Regions from separate parts of the Paraburkholderia phenazinium genome, predicted to be linked through region 1. Evidence: riboswitches for the same ligand, from Rfam matches in the RefSeq annotation. Region 1 holds a riboswitch; the other holds the start of a gene.

Region 1 (7,685 bases):
TCGAGGAACAGGTAGTCGGGCTTGTGCAGCAGCACGCGCGCTGCTGCGAGACGCTGCTGTTCGCCCGGCGACATGATGCGGGCCCAGTGTCCCGATTCGTCGAGGCGGCCCACATAGTCGTCGAGGTGGCAGGTGCGCAGCGCTTCGCGGCATTCGTCGTCGGTGTAGGTCTCGGCGGAGGACGGATAGGTGAGCGCCGCTTTCAACGTGCCGATCGGCATATAGCTCTGCTGCGGGATGAACATCATGCGCGCATTGACCGGTGCATCGATCGAGCCGTCGCCGAATGGCCACAGTCCGGCAAGCGCACGCATCAAGGTGCTCTTGCCGGAACCCGACGGACCTCGCACGAGCCAGCGCGAACCGGGGTTAATCGTGATATTGCGGATCTGTGAGAGCGGGGTGCCGTTCGGCAACGCCAGCGAGAGGCCATCCGTGCTGAGCTTTTCTTCGTCAATGTAGTGGAGATTGATACCACCATGCGCGGTAGCCGGTGAGACGGACTCTTTCAGATGCGATGCACGCACAACACGTTTGAATTCGCGCAGACGATTTACCGTAGCACGCCAATCGACGAGGCTGCCGTAACTATTGATGAACCACGAAAATGAATCGCTGACAGTGCCGAACGAGTTCTGGATCTGCATCAGCACGCCGAACGTGAATGCGCCGGCGAAGTAACGGGGTGATGCGACGACGAGCGGGAAGATAATTGCAACCTGGCCGTAGAAGCTCAGCACGAAGCTCAGGCGTTTCGTGTATTTCATCACGCGCCACCAGTTGTCGCGAATGCGCTGGAACACATTGCCCGCAGTGGCCCTTTCGGTCGCCTCGCCATCGTAGAAGGCGATCTGTTCGGCGTTTTCGCGTACGCGGATCAGCCCAAAGCGGAAATCCGCCTCGACCTTTTGCTGCTGGTAGGTGATCGAAACCAGCGGGTGACCGAGCTTGTGGATCAGGTAGGAACCGCCGAGCGCGTAGAGCGCCGCGACCCACACCATGTAGCCTGGAATGACGATCGGAACGCCGCCGAGCGTCACGTTCAACGCGCCTGCCAGTCCCCAAAGAATAGTGACAAACGAAATCAGTGTGACGACGGTGGACAGGAAATCGAGCGACAGAGCCAGCGTGTTCGTTGCGAACGACTGAAGGTCATCGCTGATACGCTGGTCCGGGTTGTCGGCGAGCCGGTCGCGCTCGATGCGGTAGAACGCGCCGTCGCCGAGCCACTCTTCCAGGTAGCGGTGGGTAAGCCACTGACGCCAGCGGAACCCTAGCATCTGCCGCAGATAGCGGCCGTACACGAACAGGATGATCATCGCGAACACGATGACCGTGAACACCATCATCAGGTGCGGAAAGTCGTGGACGTTCTTGGCTTGCAGCGCATTGTAGAACTCACCGTTCCAGGTGTTGAACTTGACGCTCAACCAGACATTGGCAAGGTTGATCGCAATGATCGTGACGAGCAGCCCCCACGCGATCTTCCATTCCTCAGAGACCCAGTAGGGCTTGATCAGACTCCACGCGGAGACCTTGTCGTCCGGCTCGAGCGGGCTGGCAGGGGAAGTATTGGGTGTCATGACCATCCTGAAGAAATACTGGCTCATCTTGGACCGACCCGCTGCAAGCAAGCCTAGACCGGCTTGCCTATAGTGGATCGGTGCCACAGCGGAATTGCAAATAGCGGCCCGGGCCTCGAACCCGTCGTACGACCGCCCGATTCTGCCGCCGGCGGCTTAAGCGAAAATTAATCACCTGAGGCACTGGACCGCGGCCTCGCGCGACCGGCGTATGGTTGTCGCGTTTGACGCGAGAGCCCGCGACAACGGCGCAGACTCCATCGCCGCATTGTGCCAGAGGCTCCGAGCGAGACTACATGAATCGCCCAGGCCCGACGGTCTGCCCGCCCGTGATCGCAGCCGCTCCATCGCCCCCGGTTTGCGGCCGCCGCGCCTTTTATGGTCTAATGACTCTCGACGAAACAGGGGTGCTTTGCGCGCGGGCCGCACGCCGCAGCAAGGCTGAGAGAGACCCTTTGCACCCGATCCGGGTAATACCGGCGCGGGAAGTTTCCGGAAGTTGGCTTTTCTTCCATTCCCCGCCGGGCAGCGTCCGTCACTGGATGCGCATTTTGTCCGGCCGGCCTCGCCCGCCGGTTTCGTCCTTGGGTACGTGCGCCTGTTGCCGTACGGAAAGGATACGATGACCGCTTATTCTTCAGTCTATTGCTTCGTTTGCCCCGTGACGCTCAAGGCCGCTCTGCGCGCGCCGGCAGGACGGCAATGAACGCGCTCGATCGCTCGCAACCGGATTTCGCCATCATCGGCGGCGGACTGTGCGGCCGGCTGGTCGCGTGGCGCCTCGCCGGTGCGGGACACCGCGTGGCGCTTTACGAGCGCGGCGATGCCGCCGGTTCGCAAGCCGCCGCGTGGGTGGCGGCCGCGATGCTCGCGCCGCTCGCCGAAGCGGCCAGCGCCGAATTGCTGATCACGCGCCTCGGCGCCGCCTCGCTCGATAGCTGGCCGCAAGTACTGGCCGAACTGCCCATACCGGTGTTCTTTCAACGCAATGGGACGCTGGTGGTCTGGCATCACGCCGATCGCACCGAAGCGCCGCTGTTCGAACGCCGGGTGCGCTCGAACGCGCCCGCCGATCTGCTGGATGGCGGCTTCGTCACGCTCTCGGGTGCGCAACTCGGCGCGACCGAGCCCGCGCTGGCCGGCCGTTTCGCGCAAGGCTGGCTGCTGCCGCATGAGGGACAACTCGATAATCGCCAGGTGTTGAGCGCGCTCGCCGCAGGCCTCGCCGAGCGGCGCGTCGAAACGCACTGGAACACGCCCGTGGACGATGGCGCGTTACCGTCCGCCCGCGTGACGATCGATTGCCGCGGCCTCGGTGCCAAGACTGTTTTGCCGACTTTGCGCGGCATTCGTGGCGAGGTTGCTCGCGTCCACGCGCCTCGGATCAAGCTCACGCGCCCGGTGCGTCTGCTGCATCCGCGCTATCCGCTGTATATCGCGCCGAAGCAGGACGATCTTTACGTGATCGGCGCAACCGAAGTGGAAGGCGAGGACATGTCGCCCGTCAGCGTGCGTTCCGCGCTGGAATTGCTGAGTGCCGCGTTCTCGGTCCACCCCGGCTTCGGCGAGGCGCGCATCCTCGAATTGAACTCGCAGTGCCGCCCGACCTTGCCGGACCACCGTCCGGCACTGGTCTGGGATGGCGCGCAGACCTTGCGCGTGAACGGCCTGTACCGGCACGGCTATATGATCGTGCCCGAAGTCGCGGACGAAGCCGTTCGCTTTGCCGCTGCGCTGCTCGACGGACGCATCGGCGATGCCGACGCTTTCGACGACTGGCGGCGCGACGCGCGCTGGAGCGAGCTGTTCCAGCTTGCCCGGCTCGATCCGCAGAACCGCTCGCAGGTGCCGGCATGAGCGTTGCGACCATTGCCACATGGGCTGCCGCGCCGGCTGCCTACGCTATCGATTGAAACGTATCTGAACACCATGGACATTCATATCAATCAGAAGCCGTTGTCGCTGCCCGAGGGGGCGACCGTCGCCGACGCGCTCGCCGCTTTCGGCGCGCGTCCGCCGTTCGCGGTTGCGCTGAACGGCGACTTTGTGGCCCGTACCCAGCACGCCGCGCGCGCGCTGCAAGCGGGTGACAAGCTCGACGTCGTGCAACCGGTCGCCGGCGGCTAAAAACGGTGATTACCCGCGACCACGTAGCCGAACAGCCAGGTCGCCGGGTATCGCCAGAGACAAGGATTTCCAGATGACTTCTCCCATTCCCGCCGACGCGCTCACGCTGTACGGCGAAACCTTCGCCAGCCGGGTGTTGCTCGGCACGTCACGCTATCCGTCGCTGCAGTCGCTGTCCGACTCGATCGATGCGGCGAAGCCTGGCATGATCACCGTCGCGCTGCGCCGGCAGATGAACGAAGGCGGTGCCGAAGCCGGCTTCTTCGATCTGCTCAAGCGCCACGGCGTGCCGCTATTGCCCAACACGGCCGGCTGCCAGAGCGTCGGCGAGGCGGTCACGACCGCCCACATGGCGCGTGAAGTCTTCGAAACCGACTGGATCAAGCTCGAACTGATCGGCGACGACTACACGTTGCAGCCCGATCCGGTCGGTCTGATCGAGGCGGCTGCGCGGCTCGTCAAAGACGGTTTCAAGGTGCTGCCGTACTGCACGGAAGATCTGGTGATCGGACGGCGTCTGCTCGACGCCGGCTGCGAGGCGTTGATGCCGTGGGGCGCGCCGATCGGCACCGGCAAGGGCGTGATCAATCCATACGGTCTGCGGGTGCTGCGTGACCGGTTGCCGGACGTGCCGCTGATCGTCGATGCGGGGCTCGGCGTCCCGTCGCACGCCGCGCAGGTGATGGAGTGGGGCTTCGACGGCGTGCTGCTGAATACGGCGGTGTCGCAGGCGACCCATCCCGAAGCGATGGCCCGCGCGTTCGCGCTGGGCGTCGAGGCGGGCCGCCAGGCGTACCTTGCCGGGCCGATGGCTGAACGCGAAACGGCCCATGCGAGCACGCCGGTGGTCGGTATGCCGTTCTGGCATCAGGATGGGAGTTCGACATGAGTCAGACCACGCCGCAAACGAACTCGCAGACGGACATGCAAACGAATCCGCTCGCCGGCCGCGACGTCTTCTGGCCGCCCGCCGACGAACTGAGCGAAGCCGCCGAGCGCATTCGCGCGACGCTCGGCGATTGGCCGCCGACTCACGCGCCATGGCGGATTTGCCTTACCGCGCCTGACGACGCTAACGGCGGCGATCTGATCGTCATCGCCGACGCCCAGCAGCACGGCGAGCAGGTGGCGCGCTGGCAAGTGCAGGGCGCGGGTGTGATCGAAGCCGCCGCGGGCCGGGCGACGCTGCATCTGGGTGGCGAGCGTTATCCGCTGGAAGGCCATCTCGCCGAAGACTGGATTCCCGCGCTGGCGGCGTTTCTGGATTGCGGTTTTGATCCGCACGACGCACTGGTGCTGGCGCTCGCCTGGCGCGACGGCGACGAAACCACCGCCGCCGACGCATGGCCGTGCGACCTGTCGCGCTTCCCGCGCGTCCTCGGATTGCCCGCTGCACCCGAGCAGCCGTTCGCACGCTGCCCGGATCGCCTCGGCCTCTATCCCGTGCTGCCAACCGCCGAGTGGGTCGAGCGGGTGGTCGGCTACGGTGTGAAGACGGTCCAGCTGCGCCGCAAAACTGCCGAGCCGGCCGAACTGGCGCAGGAAATCGCGCGCTGCGTCGCGGCGGGCCGCAAGCATGACGCTCAGGTGTTCATCAACGATCACTGGCAGGCCGCGCTCGAAGCCGGCGCGTACGGCGTCCATCTCGGTCAGGAAGACCTGCATCTTGCCGACCTCGGCAGTCTCGCCGCCGCGGGCGTGCGCCTTGGCCTGTCGACGCACGGCTACTACGAGATGCTGATCGCGCTGCACTTCCGGCCGAGTTACATCGCGCTCGGCGCGGTGTTCCCGACCACCACCAAAGTGATGCCGACCGCGCCGCAAGGTCTGAGGCGTCTCGCCCGCTACGTACGCCTGCTCGATGGCGTGGTGCCGCTCGTCGCGATTGGCGGAATCGACCAGCAGGTGCTGCCGCAAGTACTGGCGACCGGCGTCGGCTGCGCCGCCGTGGTGCGGGCTGTCACGGAGGCTGCGGACCCTGCTGTTGCGGTTTCTGCAATGCTCCAAGGGTTTACGCCATAATCGCGTGGTCCCCTGTTTATCGGGGACCGGGCGCGTCACGGCAACTTTTGCACGATGGCCCTATAATTCGCCGTTCCGTGCAAAAGGATTGTCAGCCTCGTGCCTTCCACCTCCGAGACCCTTCTCGAGCTTCGTGACGTCGACTTCGGTTACGGCGACCGGCTCGTCCTGTCGAACCTGAACCTGCGCTTCCAGCGCGGTCAGGTCGTGGCGGTCATGGGCGGCTCGGGATGCGGCAAGACCACCGTGCTGCGGCTGATCGGCGGCCTCGTGCGTGCATTGCGCGGACAGATCCTGTTCCACGGCCAGGACGTCGGCGCGCAAACGCGCGACGGCCTGTACGCATTGCGCCGCAAGATGGGCATGCTGTTTCAGTTCGGCGCCTTGTTCACCGACATGTCCGTGTTCGAAAACGTCGCCTTCACGCTGCGTGAGCACACGGACCTGCCGGAAGAACTGATCCGCGACCTGGTGCTGATGAAGCTCAACGCCGTCGGCTTGCGCGGCGCGCGCGATCTGTCGCCGTCCGAGATCTCCGGCGGCATGGCGCGGCGCGTGGCGCTGGCCCGGGCTATCGCGCTCGACCCCGAACTGATGATGTACGACGAGCCGTTCGCCGGCCTGGACCCCATTTCGCTTGGCATCACGGCAAACCTGATTCGCACGCTGAATCAGGCGCTCGGCGCGACCTCGATTCTGGTGACGCACGATGTGCCGGAATCGTTCGCGATTGCCGACTACGTGTATTTCCTCGCCAACGGCGGCGTTCACGCCGAGGGCACGCCTGACCAGTTGCGGGCCTCGACCGATCCCACCGTGCGCCAGTTCATCGACGGCGCGCCGGACGGTCCGTTCAAATTCCACTATCCCAGCAACACGCCGCTTGCGGCAGATTTCGGCATCGGCGGGGGACAGGCATGATCAGTGCGATCGGACGTTCGGTGCTCGGCGGCCTCGAGACCGCCGGCTACGCCACGCGGCTCTTCTTCCGTCTGGTGCTCGAATTTTTCCCGTTGTTGCGCCGTCCGCGTCTTGTCACGAAGCAGATCCACTTCGTGGGCAATTATTCGCTCGTGATCATCGCGGTGTCGGGCCTGTTCGTCGGCTTCGTGCTCGGCTTGCAGGGCTATAACACGCTGAACCGCTATGGTTCCGAGCAGGCGCTCGGGCTGCTGGTCGCGCTGTCGCTCGTGCGCGAGCTGGGGCCGGTGGTCACGGCGCTGCTGTTCGCGGGGCGCGCCGGCACGTCGCTCACGGCCGAAATCGGTCTGATGAAAGCCGGCGAGCAATTGACGGCCATGGAAATGATGGCGGTCGATCCGATCAAGGTCGTGGTCGCGCCGCGCCTGTGGGCGGGCATTATCTCGATGCCGATTCTTGCGGCCATCTTCAGCGCGGTCGGGATCGGCGGCGGCTATGTGGTGGGCGTGCTGATGATCGGGGTCGATGCCGGCTCTTTCTGGTCGCAGATGCAGGGCGGCGTCGACGTGTGGGCTGACGTCGGTAACGGGGTGATCAAGAGTATTGTGTTCGGCTTTGCGGTGACGTTCATCGCGCTTTTCCAGGGTTACGAAGCCAAACCGACCCCGGAAGGCGTGTCACGTGCGACGACCAAGACGGTCGTGTACGGTTCGCTTGCTGTGCTGGGCCTCGATTTCCTGCTGACTGCATTGATGTTCAGCTAAAACCACGCGACGCGCTTTCTGCCGCGGGCATCAGCTTGCCCGCGCCGCGGGGTCGGCGTGGCCGGCGCGATGGATTCTCTTTGGGATGACGATGAAAAAGACTGCTCTCGACTTCTGGGTCGGCCTGTTTGTGGTGCTGGGTTTCGTAGCGCTGCTGTTCCTGGCGTTGAAGGCCGGCAACATGAGCTCGTTGTCGTTTCAGGCAACCTACCCGGTCAAACTCAAGTTCGACAATATCGGCGGACTGAAGGCGCGCGCGCCGGTGAAG
Region 2 (7,685 bases), 1.8 Mb from region 1:
CGCGGCAGTGCCGGTGCCGACCGTGCGCATGCCGAAAGCCAGCATCCCGCTCGAGAGACCCACCAGCATCGTACCGACCAGCCCGGCGTTGCGAATCTCAGCGGTGTTTGGCCAGACCGGGTCACGACGCGCGGCGAAGACGAACAGGCCGATACCCGCAAACAGGTTGCGCAGGCCGGACAGAAGGAGCGGTGGGAATGATCCGAGCGCCACGTGCACGGCCAGATACGTGGAGCCCCACACGAGGTAGACGACGCTCAGCGCGAGCGCAATCCGGCCAGCATGAGACTGAGGCAGGCGAACGGCAAAACGGAGGGGAAAACGGCCAGGAGGTTGCAGCGACATGCGTTCAATCCACCCATGTCGTTCGAGGCGTTGTGCCCCCGCTGGGGACGCTGGGTCCAGATGGCGGGCGCCGCATCGTGGATGCGGCCTGGCAGGCAAGGCTCAAAGACATGGTGGTAGAACGGGCAGAAGTACTTGGGGACGGCAACGGCGGACAACCGCGGCACGCACCGCAGCATTATGCAGGAACGCGGTTGGGCGTCCATGAAAGAATCGTAAATTCTGTATCCGGAAAGCGGCTGGGCGTTCGTGCGAGCGACTGCCTGCCGAACAGACGCCGCGACGGCTAGAGCATGCGAGGTTTCAAGTCTCCGAAAATCAGGTGCGAGGTTCAGATCGAGGGTTACTCATGGCGAAGGCGTCGACCTCAATCGATCGCCGGCGGCCTCACTGACAGGCGGCCAGTTCCGTCACCTGCAACACCTCGCCGGTGGATGCGTTTTCGACGAAGGCCACGACGCCGAACCTGTCCGGCTGCGCCTGGCGGTCGGCGGCATCGGTGGCATCGAGCGCGATCTCACGGCGAATCTGCGCGCTGCCGCCCGCAAGCGGCACCGGACCGATCCATTGCCGCACGACGCGTTCGTGATGCAGCGTCGCGCCACTGTTTTCGCCGGCGCGCACTTGCGACGTCAGCGCGTTTTCATAGACGGCGACGTACGCGTTCAATGGATCGTGGACCGTGGCTTTGGACGTGAAGCGCGCGTCGACGCCGAAACCGTTCGTGCCCTGAGCAGGCGGCGCGAGTTCAAGCGCAACGTCTGCCTGCGCCGGCTCGGCGGTCACCTCGTGAACACGCTCATCGAAGCTCTCGGGCCGGGACCAGCTACGCAACTCACGCCCCGACACGAAGATTTCAGGCGTGTAAATCGTGTGGCCGCCGGCGAGATCGGTCAGCGTCTGCTGCCGTTCAGTGAAACGATGCTGGGAGAAGCGGTCGTTCCAGCCAAGGCTGTTCCAGTAGTCGACATGCAAGGCAAGCGGCACGACGCCTCGAGCGGCACCGCTGTCCTTCCACTGACCCAGCCAGTGATCCGCCGGCGGGCAGCTATTGCAACCCTCGCTGCTGTACAACTCGACCAGCGCGACACGGTGGGCCGGGCTGTGCGCCTTGCACATCGCATCGGCGGCCTGAGCGGCACCGCTCGTGGCTAGCGCGGCAAACAGCGCGATGGCACGCACCACCGGCGAGTCGGCAAAGCGGCGCGTGAGTGAACGCACGCGTACAGGCATAAGCGGATACGCGTGGGAACGCATAAGGGGATTCATGGCAGGCTCCATCTGGAAATCTGCACGTTAGTCGGCGAGCGTCGCCCGTTATGACAGCGCCTCTGAAATTTTATTGCGGGACTGGAGGACATGGCGTGGCTGACGATAAAGATCGGGCAACGCCACCTTTCATGCTGCGGCGCATCACCCCGCGCAGCCCAATAGAGATAAGCACGACAGGCTGTAAGCCGGCCACCATTCGGGCCACACCGATTTCGAGACCGGTTGCCAAGCACTGCGCCGGCGGTGTATCGTGTGCGCTGCTAACGCGGGGGTCCTGCGTCGCACGGAGGTTGGAGGTCCGTGTTGCGTGGGTGAGAAATACCCTTTGAACCTGATCTGGATAATGCCAGCGCAGGGAAGCGTACGGAATTCGTAGCGCAGCACCGCCTCATCCTCTGGCGAATTCCGACAACTTCCATCTCGTCTCCTGCTTAGCGGCCCCACATAGAGCTTTGCATGGAGAAATGCATGAACGCCAATCCGAAGTTCCTTTCCGCCGACGCTCACGTCGATGCGGCCGCTGTCGCCCCGCTGCCGAATTCCCGCAAGATCTACGTCACTGGCTCACGCGACGATATCCGCGTGCCGATGCGCGAAATCAGCCAGTCGGATACACCGGACAGCTTCGGCGGCGAGAAGAATCCCCCGGTCTTCGTCTACGACACGTCGGGCCCCTACTCCGATCCGGATGCCACGATCGATATCCGCGCGGGTCTGCCGGCTTTGCGTCAACGCTGGATCGAAGAACGCGGCGACACCGAAGCGCTAAGCGGTCTGTCGAGCGACTTCAGCCGCGAACGCGCCGCCGATACGGCCACCGCCGATCTGCGCTTCCAGGGCCTGCATCGCACGCCGCGCCGCGCCAAAGCCGGCGCCAACGTTTCGCAGATGCACTACGCGCGCAAAGGCATCATCACGCCGGAAATGGAGTACATCGCGATCCGCGAAAACCAGCAGCGCGCGGCGTATCTTGAGTCGCTCAAGACGAGCGGTCCGAACGGCGAAAAGCTCGCGGCGATGATGGGCCGTCAGCATCCGGGCCAGGCATTCGGCGCGAGTGCCTTCGGTCCGAACGGTCTCACCGAAATCACGCCGGAATTCGTGCGCGACGAAGTGGCCCGCGGCCGCGCGATCATCCCGAACAACATCAATCACCCCGAAAGCGAGCCGATGATCATCGGCCGTAACTTCCTCGTGAAGGTCAACGCGAACATCGGCAACTCGGCGGTGACCTCGTCGATCGGCGAAGAAGTCGACAAGATGACGTGGGCGATCCGCTGGGGCGGCGACACGGTGATGGATCTCTCCACCGGCAAGCACATCCACGAAACGCGCGAGTGGATCATCCGCAATTCGCCGGTGCCGATCGGCACGGTGCCGATCTACCAGGCGCTGGAAAAGGTCAACGGCAAGGCCGAAGACCTGACGTGGGAAATCTTCCGCGACACGCTGATCGAACAGGCGGAGCAAGGCGTCGATTACTTCACGATCCACGCCGGCGTGCGTCTTCAATACGTGCCGCTCACGGCGAAGCGCATGACGGGTATCGTCTCGCGCGGCGGCTCGATCATGGCGAAGTGGTGTCTCGCGCATCACAAGGAAAGCTTCCTGTACGAGCACTTCGAAGACATCTGCGAAATCATGAAGGCCTATGACGTGGCCTTCTCGCTCGGCGACGGCCTGCGTCCCGGCTCGATCTACGACGCCAACGACGAAGCGCAACTTGGCGAACTGAAGACGCTCGGCGAGCTCACGCAGATCGCGTGGAAGCACGACGTGCAGACGATGATCGAAGGCCCGGGCCACGTGCCGATGCAACTGATCAAGGAGAACATGGACCTGCAACTGGAATGGTGTGACGAAGCGCCGTTCTACACGCTGGGACCGTTGACCACCGACATCGCCCCGGGCTACGACCACATCACGTCAGGCATCGGTGCTGCGATGATCGGCTGGTTCGGCACGGCGATGCTCTGCTACGTAACGCCGAAGGAACACCTGGGTCTGCCGAACAAGGACGACGTCAAGACCGGCATCATCACGTACAAGCTCGCGGCCCATGCGGCGGATCTGGCGAAGGGTCACCCGGGCGCGCAGGTGCGTGACAACGCGCTGTCGAAAGCGCGCTTCGAATTCCGTTGGGAAGACCAGTTCAACCTCGGTCTCGATCCGGACAAGGCGCGTGAATTCCACGACGAAACGCTGCCGAAGGACTCGGCCAAGGTCGCGCACTTCTGCTCGATGTGTGGCCCGCACTTCTGCTCGATGAAGATCACGCAGGACGTGCGCGAGTTCGCCGCGCAGCAAGGTGTGACCGACGACGAAGCCTTGAAGAAAGGCATGGAAGTGAAGTCGATCGAGTTCATGAAAAAGGGCGCCGAGATTTATCAGCGGCAGTGAGGCCGGTGGGTGGCGCCGGCAGGATGCGCCACCTCGCTTCTCGTGCAACTCAAGGGCTCGCCGCTGGCGGGCCCTTTTCTTTTGCGGGCACGGTTCGAAGCGACCCGAATGCGCGCCAATCCCGACAAGCCCTTACCCAGGACACATCCGGCACGGCACTGAAATAAGCGGTAACCTGTTTGCAACCTGACCCGAATCGCTCAGGGGTATTCTGAGTGGAAGATGCCGGTTTGCAACCTCTCGAACATTAACCATCGCGGCATCGAGCTGCATCAGGAGCATGCCATGAGTCCACTTTCGGCTATCACCCGTCTTGGCGCCGCGGCTGCCGCGCTCGCCCTCGCGGGCTGTTACTACCCCTACGGCTACTATCCCTACGGCGCGAACGGCTACTACCCAACCACGGGTTCCTCGCAGACGTCCGTGGCGGTGAATGCGAACGGCGAGCCCGTTGGCGCGCTGAACCAGCACAACCCGATCCCCGCGCCGCCACCGCCGTCGGTGACGGCTTCGGGTAGCTATGTAGTGCCGTCACCGGCGGCGACCGCGGCTAGCCAGCAGATCTATACGCCGGCTCCGGATGTCGGGCCGGCCTATTCCGCGTATCCCTATGCGGCTTATCCGTATGCGGCCCCGGCCTATCCGTACTACGGATATGGCTACGGTTATGGTTACCCGTATTGGGGACCATCGGTATCGGTCGGTTTTGCCGGCTTCTGGGGCGGCGGCTGTTGCTGGGGTGGCGGCTGGCACGGCGGTGGCTGGCACGGCGGCGGTTGGCATGGCGGTGGCGGAGGCCATTGGCACTGAGCCGATGAACCAATGAGCCACGTCGGAATACACACCCAGCATCACCTCTTTTCCCGGCCTGTGACAGACCCAATCTGACCGCCAGGTCAGGCCCGCGCCAGGTGCCAGCCACCTGCGCGCCATCTATGCCCACTGCCGTCCATACGCCGCTGGTTTCCCCGTCTTGACTGCGCCAGCGCGCGCTCTATCCTGATGCTGCCGCATGCATTATCTGTTTAAATAGAGAACACGGTGCTGTCCCACACGCAGCCATACCGTCATCCGTTCTGCCACATTCGACGCGTCACATAACATGCAGCGGGTCGCGTCGACTCGAACAACAACGAAGGAGACGTGATGTTTCACCAACTGTTGACCCCGATTGGCAATTCGCTATTCCCGTCGTTCATCGTCGCTGCACTACCTATCCTCGTGGTCCTCGTGCTGCTTGGCTGGGCCCGGCGCCCGGCATGGCAGGCGTCGCTCGCCGGACTGATCGTCGGGCTGCTGGTGGCGATCTTCGGCTGGCAATTTCCGGTCGGGCTTGCCATCAACACGGTCGTCGCCGGCGCGGTCTTCGCGCTCTGGCCGATCATGTGGATCGTCGTCGCGGCGATCCTGCTCTACAACATCGCGCAACGCTCGGGACGCTTCGCCGCGTTCCGCATGTGGATGATCGACAATCTGCCGAACGACCGCCGTATCGTGCTCGTCGTGATCGGCTTCTCGTTCGGCGCGCTGCTCGAAGGCATCTCCGGCTTCGGCACACCGGTCGCGATCACCAGCTCACTGCTGATCCTGCTCGGCTTCCCGACACTCGAAGCCCTGACCTTCACGCTGATCTTCGATACCGCGCCGGTCGCCTTCGGCGCGCTCGGCGTGCCGGTCACCGTGCTCGCCGCGGTCACGCACCTGCCGGCCAACAGCCTCGCCCAGATGATCGGCCGCCAGTTGCCGTTCTTCGCGTTCCTGCTGCCGTTCTATGTGATCGCCGTGTATGCGGGCTTTCGTAACATGCTGCGCATCTGGCCGGTGCTGCTGGTGGCCGGCGGCAGCTTCGCCGTCACCCAGTTCATCTCCTCGAACTACGTCAACTACAGCCTGACCGACGTGCTCTCCTCGCTGGTTTCGCTGATCGTGACGGTGTCGTTCCTGAAGTTCTGGAAGCCTGCCCCGGATCCGAAGTTCGCCGTCAACGTCGATCGCATCAACGAAGTGCGCGACAGCAAGATCAGCGGCGCGCAGGGCTGGTATCCGTGGATCATTGTGTCAGTGGTCGTGATCGTCTGGACGATCGCCAAGGTCTTCACGATCGGCGACGTCAAGGTGCCGTGGCCCGGTCTCGACAAGGCGGTCTACATCACGCTGTATCACACGGCGTATGGGGCCATCTGGGACTTCCAGCCGCTCGCCACCGGCACGGCCATCCTGGTTGCCGCGATCATCACGGCGTTGCTGGTGAAGCTCTCGCTGGCCGAGTTCGGCCGCGCCATCGTCGACACCTGGGTGCAGACGCGCATCGCCATTCTGACGGTAGCGACCATCGTCGGGCTCGCCTATCTGATGAACTACTCGGGGCTCACCTACACGCTCGGTCTCGGTGTCGCGTCGGTGGGGGCATTCTTCCCGCTGGTGTCGGCGTTCCTCGGTTGGGTTGCCGTCTTCCTCTCGGGCAGCGACACGTCAGGCAATGCGCTGTTCGGTAATCTCCAGGTGGTGGCTGCCAACCAGCTCAACCTGAACCCGATCCTGATGGCAGCGACGAACTCGTCGGGCGGTGTGATGGGCAAGATGATCTCGCCGCAAAACATCTCCACCGGCGTTGCCACCACCGAACTCAAAGGCAAGGAAGGTGTGGTGTTCGCCAAGACGTTCAAGCACTCGCTGATTCTCACGATCGTGCTTGGCATCATCGTGTGGCTGCAGCAGAACTATCTGCAGTGGATGATCCCGCACTGAGCGAGCGCACAGCCGGAGGCATGACGGCGGGCACGCTTGGAGGGCGTGCCCGTTTTTTTTGCCTCGGCTTTCCGTCAATTTTCCTCACATAGCCGTGAGAATTGCTCGTTTTACGCAAACGAGCGCGCCGCCTACCCTATCCCCGTCGAAGAAGCCGGTCGGCAAGAAGATCTTGCTGTTTCATTCCAGCGTGAAATATCCGCGCGTTCACGCGGGTACCATCACTTCGCGTCTCGACTCAACCGCGCGAGACGCGCCTCAAATGAACTCCAGAAATCTGCTCCAGCTCATCATCCTCGCCGCTCTATGGGGAGCGTCGTTCCTTTTCATCCGGGTCGGCGTGACCGACTTCGGGGTCGCCCCGCTGATGGCCCTGCGGGTCGGCATCGGCGCACTGTCTCTCGCGATCGTGCTAATCGTGCGACGTCCACTGCGCGAGTCGCTCGCCACGCTGCGCAGCCGGGCCGTGCCGCTGGTGATAGTCGGCATTCTCAATTCGGCGGCGCCTTTCTGCCTGTTCGCGTATGCGGAGTTGACGCTGTCGGCGGGCGTCACCTCGGTGATCAACGCCAGCACGCCGCTATGGGGCGCGCTCGTGGCCTTCCTCTGGTTAAAGGACCGCCTGAGCGCGTTGCGCAGCCTCGGTCTCGTAGTCGGTTTCCTCGGCGTGTTGATGCTGGTGTGGGATCAGATTGTCTCGCCCCACGGCGGCAGCGCGACGCCATTGACAACCGCGCTCGCTGCGGCCGCCGCACTCGGCGCGACGCTGCTGTACGGCATTGCCGCCAACTATGCCAAACGGCACCTGAGCGGCGTCGACGCGCTCACCGTCGCCACCGGCACGATGACCGGCGCCACCGTGGTTTTGCTGCCGCTGGCGATGATCTACTGGCCCGCCGCGCCGATCTCGCTGAACGCGT

Evidence for each region. A riboswitch is a leader RNA that binds a small molecule or an ion and turns the genes downstream of it on or off. The one in region 1 is predicted to bind thiamine pyrophosphate.
Region 2: linked by a shared signal. The riboswitch ahead of thiC (phosphomethylpyrimidine synthase ThiC) and the one ahead of BUS06_RS01380 (FAD-dependent oxidoreductase) in region 1 are both predicted to bind thiamine pyrophosphate.

Annotation. Positions count from the first base shown of each region.
Region 1 is NZ_FSRM01000001.1:276,806-284,490, reverse strand. Features, by position in the region: gene BUS06_RS01385 (ABC transporter ATP-binding protein/permease) at 1-1,583, opposite strand, end outside; TPP riboswitch at 1,977-2,088, shown strand; gene BUS06_RS01380 (FAD-dependent oxidoreductase) at 2,286-3,440, shown strand; gene thiS (sulfur carrier protein ThiS) at 3,513-3,710, shown strand; gene BUS06_RS01370 (thiazole synthase) at 3,784-4,599, shown strand; gene thiE (thiamine phosphate synthase) at 4,596-5,732, shown strand; gene BUS06_RS01360 (ABC transporter ATP-binding protein) at 5,832-6,653, shown strand; gene mlaE (lipid asymmetry maintenance ABC transporter permease subunit MlaE) at 6,650-7,417, shown strand; gene mlaD (outer membrane lipid asymmetry maintenance protein MlaD) at 7,509-7,685, shown strand, end outside.
Region 2 is NZ_FSRM01000001.1:2,074,564-2,082,248, reverse strand. Features, by position in the region: gene BUS06_RS09670 (EamA family transporter) at 1-345, opposite strand, end outside; gene BUS06_RS09665 (DUF1223 domain-containing protein) at 733-1,578, opposite strand; TPP riboswitch at 1,875-1,993, shown strand; gene thiC (phosphomethylpyrimidine synthase ThiC) at 2,086-4,017, shown strand; gene BUS06_RS09655 (hypothetical protein) at 4,303-4,827, shown strand; gene BUS06_RS09650 (L-lactate permease) at 5,164-6,765, shown strand; gene BUS06_RS09645 (DMT family transporter) at 7,028-7,685, shown strand, end outside.